Regions from separate parts of the Saccharopolyspora sp. NPDC002578 genome, predicted to be linked through region 3. Evidence: riboswitches for the same ligand, from Rfam matches in the RefSeq annotation. Region 3 holds a riboswitch; each other region holds the start of a gene.
The links. Region 3 has a riboswitch for S-adenosylmethionine ahead of ACWD38_RS21830 (ATP-binding cassette domain-containing protein). Riboswitches for the same ligand answer to the same signal wherever they lie in the genome.
Positions count from the first base shown of each region.

Region 1 (2,191 bases), on a different contig from region 3:
GCCAACGAGCTCTGAGCCGCGCGGCACCGGCCGGCTTCGCGCTCGACCGGTCGCAGGCTGACAACGGGGTCCGTTCCCTCCGGGGAACGGGCCCCGTTTCGTCGTGCGGGGCAACCACGAAGCGCCGCTGGACCCGCGTGGGCGGTACGCGTCAGTTCCGGGACGAGTGCAGGTCGACCAAGCGCAGCACGGTGCGCTCCAAGGCGTGATCGGCGTCGGCGGCCATGCCCTTGACGTCGGCGTTGAGCGCGGCGACGGCGCGCAGCGCCTCGGAGACCGTGGCGCTGCTCCAGCCCCGCGCCTGGCCCTGCGCCTTCTTCACCTTCCACGCGGGCATGCCCAGCTCGCCGGCGAGCCGGAACGGGTCCCCTCGGCCGTAAGCGGCGACCCGGCCGATGGTGCGGACCGAGTCGGCCAGGGCGTCGGCGATCAGCACGTGCGCCACGCCCAGCTGCAGCGCCCACCGCAACGCCTCCAGCGCCCCGGCCCGGTCCCCGGTCACGGCCTTCTCCGCCACGACGAAGCCGGTCACCTCAGCACGACCGCGGTGGTAGCGGCGCACCGCCGCATCGTCGATCTTGCCCCCGGTGTCGGCGACCAGCTGCGACGCGGAGGAGGACAGTTCGCGCAGGTCGAAGCCGACCGCCTCGATCAGGGCGCCCACCGCGGCGGCGTCGATGCGCCCGCCCGCGCGCCGCACCTCGTCCTTGACGAACGACTCGCGCTGCGAGCCCTTGGTGATCTTGTTGCACTCCGTGACCCGGGCGTTGAGCTTGCGCAGCGCGTTCGGCAGTTCCTTCGCGTTCTTGCCGCGGCCCCCGCCGTTGTGCACGATCACGAGCACCACGCCGTCCGCGGGCTGCCTGGCGTGGGACAAGATCGCTTCGGCGATCTCCTTGCCCGCGTCCTGCGCGGCCTCCAGCGCCACCACTCGGCCCTCCGCGAACAACGAGGGACTCAGCAGCTCGTCGAGCTCCGGCGGGGTGAGTTCACTCACCTTGATCCTGCGCAGCTCGGTTTCCGGGTCGGCCGCGCGGGCCGCCCCGACCGCCTCCCACAGGGCACGCTCCACCAGCAGTTCCTCGTCCCCGAGGATCAAATGCAGCGGGTCGCAGACCACCGACGGAGAACTCATAGGGGCATCGTCGCATGACCCTGCGACACCGCGGATCGTTCCCGTGCGCTGGACCGTGCTGGCCAGGACGCGGCGCCCTACCGTAACGTTGCCGCCACAACCGAATAGCTCATCCAGAGGGGCAGAGGGAACGGCCCGATGAAGCCCCGGCAACCATCTCGACCATTCGCGGCACTCGCGAGGCAGTCGAAGAAATTGGTGCCAACTCCGACCCGCCCGCGGGACAGATGAGGAAAGGACCTCGCGATGACTGCTGCCGCCCAAGCCCCGAACTCCACCGGTAAGACCTACGACCTGGGTCCCGCCGTCGAACTGGTGTCGAAGGAAGAGGGCCACCGCCAGCCCCTGGCACCCGAGTTCGTCTCGCTGGAGGACTTCTCGCCCCTCGAGGTCGCCTACGACTTCGGGCGCATCCGCCGCGAGGACATCGAGTCCGGCCCGCGGTCGATCTGGCGCTACAAGAAGCTGCTGCCGGTGCCGACGAACGTCGAGGAGTACCCGAACACCGAGCCCGGTTGTACGAGGCTGGTGCGTGCCGACAATCTCGCGAAGGCGCTCGGCGTCAAGCGGATCTGGATCAAGGACGACACCGGCAACCCGACCCACTCCTTCAAGGACCGGGTCGTCGCGGTCGCGCTGGCCGCCGCCCGCGAATTCGGTTTCAAGGTCCTCGCCTGCCCCTCGACCGGCAACCTCGCCAACGCCGTGGCCGCCGCCGCGGCCCGCGCGGGCTGGGACTCCGTGGTGCTCGTCCCCTCCAACCTGGAGCGGGCGAAGATCCTGATGAGCGCGGTCTACGAGGGCTCGCTGCTCGCGGTGGACGGCAACTACGACGACGTGAACCGGCTGGCGACCGAGCTCGCCGCCGAGCACGAGGACTGGGCGTTCGTCAACGTCAACGTGCGGCCGTACTACTCGGAGGGCTCCAAGACCCTCGGCTTCGAGGTCGCCGAGCAGCTCGGCTGGCGGCTGCCGGAGCAGATCGTCGTTCCCATCGCGTCCGGTTCGCAGCTGACCAAGGTCGACAAGGGCTTCCGCGAGCTCGGGCAGACCGGT
Region 1 is NZ_JBSFWJ010000005.1:76,489-78,679, reverse strand. It holds gene rpsT (30S ribosomal protein S20) at 1-15, shown strand, start outside; gene holA (DNA polymerase III subunit delta) at 152-1,135, opposite strand; SAM riboswitch class I at 1,242-1,369, shown strand; gene thrC (threonine synthase) at 1,382-2,191, shown strand, end outside.
Region 1: another riboswitch for S-adenosylmethionine. It lies ahead of thrC (threonine synthase); the one in region 3 lies ahead of ACWD38_RS21830 (ATP-binding cassette domain-containing protein).

Region 2 (2,191 bases), on a different contig from region 3:
GGGACTTCCTGGAGGTGCTGACGAACTGGTACGTGCGGCGCTCCCGCGACCGGTTCTGGGCGGGTGACGCCGACGCGGTGGACACGCTGCACACCGTGCTCGAAGTGGTCAGCCGGGTCGTGGCGCCGCTGCTGCCGCTGACCGCGGAAGCCGTGTGGCGCGGGCTCACCGGCGGCCGGTCGGTGCACCTCGCGGACTGGCCGCTGGTCGACGAACTGCCCGCCGACCCGGCGCTGGTCTCGGCGATGGATCGGGTGCGGCAGGTGTGCTCGTCGGCGCTGGCGCTGCGCAAGGCGAACACGCTGCGGGTGCGGCTGCCGCTGGCGAAGCTCGTCGTGGCGGTGCCGGAGGCGGAGTCGCTGCGGCCGTTCGCCGACCTCGTGCGCGACGAGGTCAACGTCAAGGAGGTCGAGCTGACCACCGACGTGGCCGCGCACGGCCGGTTCGAGATCGCGGTGAACGCCCGCGCCGCCGGGCCTCGCCTCGGCAAGGACGTCCAGCGCGTGATCAAGGCGGTGAAGTCCGGGAACTGGACCCGCACCCCGGCGGGCGCGCTGGTGGCCGACGGGACGGAGCTGCAGGACGGCGAGTTCACCGAACGCCTGGTGTCCACCGACGACGGGGCCGCGGCGGCGCTGCCGGGCGGCAGCGGGCTGGTCGTGCTGGACTGCGCGGTCACCCCGGATTTGGCGGCCGAAGGCGTCGCGCGCGACGTGGTCCGCGTCGTGCAGCAGGCGCGCCGGGACGCCGGCTTCGAGGTCTCCGACCGGATCCGCGTCGCCGTCTCCGCCCCGGCGGAGGTGCTGGCGGCCGTCGACGCGCACCGGGAGTTCATCGCCGCGGAGACGCTGGCGGACGCCGTCGAAGCCGGTGCGGCCGACGGCGGCTTCGCGGGCAGCGTCGGTGACGGCGTCGCCGTCTCGGTCGGCGTCGAACGGGTCTGAGCGAAACGGTTCCGGGCGGGTTCCCCTCCGACAAAGGGGAGCCCGTCCGGATCGGGCGTGGCGCGGATCCCACTTCGCGCAGGACGGTTGCGCGTCGCACGACCGATCCTTAGAGTTTCGCGTCGAAGGTCATGAGTGCCAGCGGGAAACCCCGGTTTGCTGGCCGGCAACCCTCCTACCGCGGTGGGGTGCCCCGGGTGAGGACCTGGCCGATCGCGCAGGGCGATCGGCAAGCGCGGGCCCCGAATGCTCCGGGCCCGGTGAGGCCCCAGGAGGCATCGTGTCGTCAGCCGTCCGCTCCAGCCGTGACGAGACCGCCGGAATCCCGATCTGGTCCATCGTGGACTCGGTTCCGACCGTTCCCGCCGTCGTCGGCGCCCAGCTGCGGGTCCCGCTCGTCACCGGCGGATCCATCGAATACGCCAACCTGGACCACGGTGCCAGCGCGCCCTGCCTGACCGCGGTGCGCGACGCCGTGAACGAACTGCTGCCCTGGTACGCCAGCGTGCACCGCGGCGCCGGGTTCGCCTCGCAGGTCTGCACGCGGGTCTACGAGGGGGCGCGGGACGTGCTGCGCCGGTTCGTCGGCGCCCGCCGCACCGACTCGGTGATCTTCACCCGGAACACCACCGACTCGCTGAACCTGCTGGCGACGGCGCTGCCCGCCGACACCTCCGTCGTCGTCTTCGACACCGAGCACCACGCCGCGCTGCTGCCGTGGGCAGGGGACCGGGTGCGCACGCTCGGCATCCCCGCCGACCCGCAGGACGCGGTGCGGCTGCTCGACGCCGCGCTCGCCGACTGCGCCGACGGGCCGAAGCTCGCCGTGCTCACCGGTGCCTCCAACGTGACCGGCGAGGTGTGGCCGGTCGCCGAGCTCGCGCGGGTCGCCCGGCGGCACGGGGCGCGGACCGTCCTCGACGCCGCCCAGCTCGCCCCGCACCGCCCGGTGCGGATCGCGGAACTCGGCGTGGACCACGTGGTGCTGTCCGGGCACAAGCTGTACGCGCCGTTCGGCGCGGGCGCGCTCATCGGCCGGGACGACTGGCTGGACGCCGCCGAGCCCTACCTGGCGGGCGGCGGCGCGACCCGCTCGGTGCCGGACACCGGGGAGATCGACTGGAACACCGGTCCCGAACGGCACGAGGCGGGCTCGCCGAACACCGTGGGCGTGCACGCGCTCGCCACGGCGTGCGCCGCGCTCGCCGACCACGCGGACGCGATCACCGGGCACGAGGAACTGCTGC
Region 2 is NZ_JBSFWJ010000004.1:112,109-114,299, reverse strand. It holds gene ileS (isoleucine--tRNA ligase) at 1-944, shown strand, start outside; SAM riboswitch class IV at 1,072-1,186, shown strand; gene ACWD38_RS03855 (aminotransferase class V-fold PLP-dependent enzyme) at 1,225-2,191, shown strand, end outside.
Region 2: another riboswitch for S-adenosylmethionine. It lies ahead of ACWD38_RS03855 (aminotransferase class V-fold PLP-dependent enzyme); the one in region 3 lies ahead of ACWD38_RS21830 (ATP-binding cassette domain-containing protein).

Region 3 (2,191 bases):
GCCGACGTGCGCCGCGCGGGGCCGGTGCCGCGCACCGTGTTCTGGCCGGTGCCGAACGTGGATTCCGGGCTGGTGTCGTTCACCCGGATCGATCCGCCGTCGGCGGCGCCGCGCGCGCAGGTGTTCGCGGCGATCGACGCCGCGTTCGCGCAGCGGCGCAAGACGCTGCGGGCGGCGCTGTCCGGCTGGGCCGGGTCGGCGGCGCGTGCGGAGCAGGTGCTGCGGGCTGCCGGGGTGGAGCCGACGACGCGGGGCGAGCAGCTCTCGGTGGCGGATTTCGCCCGGGTGGCCGATGCCGCCGCCCAGCTGGTGCGCTGAGTTCGCACCTGAACGCGCGGCGTTGCCCGAGCTTCGACCGAACGGGTCCAAAAGCGTTGCGATGCTCACATATGGTCACTGGAATAGTTGGGTTGATCAAGAATCCCTGCTCGTGAGGGGGATGTGATTTGTCAAACGATTCCACATGGTGACCGTCCGCAGCTTGCATTCGCCGACACCCCTGCGTTCTACTATGCGGGAAATCCATCCCGAGCGGCTGAGAGACCTGGCTCCACGACGCCGCAGCAACCACTCCACGAGTGAGCAGGTGCTAACGCCAGGGTCGATGGAGTTGTGGTGTCTGAAACTCTGCTCGAAGGCGAACGCGCGCCCCGGACCAGCCGTCGGCGTGCCCGCGGTGGTCGCGCCCGGACCGGATCCGGCCCGCACGGCCTCGCGCTGACCCAACGCCGAGTGATCGATCACGGACGCCGCACCACGACGGCCTGTCGCCGCGTCCGCTGACGACCGAAGTCGTCGCAGCCCCTTCCCCAGCCTTTCTGTTCCTCCTTCCCGGCCGATGCGGCATGCCCGCCGGTCCGGCGTGAGCTGATGCGGAGCGATCGTGATCACAGTCGAGAACCTCACCAAATCCTTCCGGCACGACCAGTCGAGTCGAGCCGACGTCGTCGCGCTCGACAACGTCTCGCTGGAGGTCCCCGCCGGTGCCGTGTGCGGCGTCGTCGGCCCCAGCGGAGCCGGCAAGTCCACCCTCGCCCGCTGCATCGCGCTGCTGGAGAAGCCCGACCGCGGCGCCATCCGCGTCGACGGCACCGACCTCGTGGCGCTCGAAGGCGCCGCGCTGCGTGCGGCGCGCCGCCACATCGGGGTCGTGCCGCAGGGGGATTCGCTGCTGCGCCAGCGCACCGCCGCGGGCAACGTGGCGCTGCCGCTGGAGGCGGCCGGGATGGCCGCGCCGCAGCGCCGCAGCCGCGTCGCCGAGCTGCTCGACCTCGTCGGGCTCACCGACAAGGCGCCGGTCTACCCGGACCGGCTCTCCGGCGGGCAGCGGCAGCGGATCGCGGTCGCCCGCGCCCTCGCGGCCAAGCCTTCGGTGCTGCTCGCCGACGAACCGACCTCCGCGCTGGACCCGAGCACCACGGACTCGGTGCTCACGGTGCTCGACCGCGCCCGCTCCGAACTCGGCGTCACGGTGCTCGTGGTCACCCACGACATGACCGTGGTGCGCCGCATCGCCGATGACGTCGCGGTCCTCGAAGACGGCCGCGTCGCCGAACACGGCAAGGTGCTCGACCTGGTCGCCGATCCCGGCAGCCGCGTCAGCACCAGCCTGCTGCCCGAGACCGACCAGGCGTCCGCCGTGCCCGGTGTGCGCCACGACGTGGTCGCCGAAGTGGTGCTCGTCGGCTTCGCCGCCGTCGGCGCGCTGCTGCCGGAGGCGTCGAGCCGCTTCGGGGTGGAGCTGTCCATCCTCGGCGGCGGCCTGACCCGGCTCGGCGACACGCCGGTCGCGAAGTTCCGCATCGGACTCACCGGTGAGCGCTCGGAGCAGGCGCTGAAATGGATGGTCGACCGCGACGCGCACGTGCGGCGCGCCCCGGTCAGCGTTGATGGAGTAGCTGCGTGAGTGATCCGACCCCTTGGGCGGAAGTCGTGGAGATGCTCGGTGAGGCCACCGGCGAAACGCTCTACATGGTGGTGGTGGCCACCGTGCTGGCAGTGCTCGGTGGCCTGCCGCTCGGCGTGTTCCTGCACTTGAGCTCGCCGGTCGGGCTGGACCCGCGGCCGACGCTGCACCGGATCCTCGGTGTGGTCGTCGACGTGGTCCGGTCCGTGCCGTTCGTGGTGCTGCTGGTGGTCCTCGCCTCCTTCACGCGGCTGCTGGTGGGCACTTCCATCGGCAGCACCGCGG
Region 3 is NZ_JBSFWJ010000051.1:1,692-3,882, reverse strand. It holds gene rsmA (16S rRNA (adenine(1518)-N(6)/adenine(1519)-N(6))-dimethyltransferase RsmA) at 1-318, shown strand, start outside; SAM riboswitch class I at 520-611, shown strand; gene ACWD38_RS21830 (ATP-binding cassette domain-containing protein) at 884-1,906, shown strand; gene ACWD38_RS21825 (ABC transporter permease subunit) at 1,903-2,191, shown strand, end outside.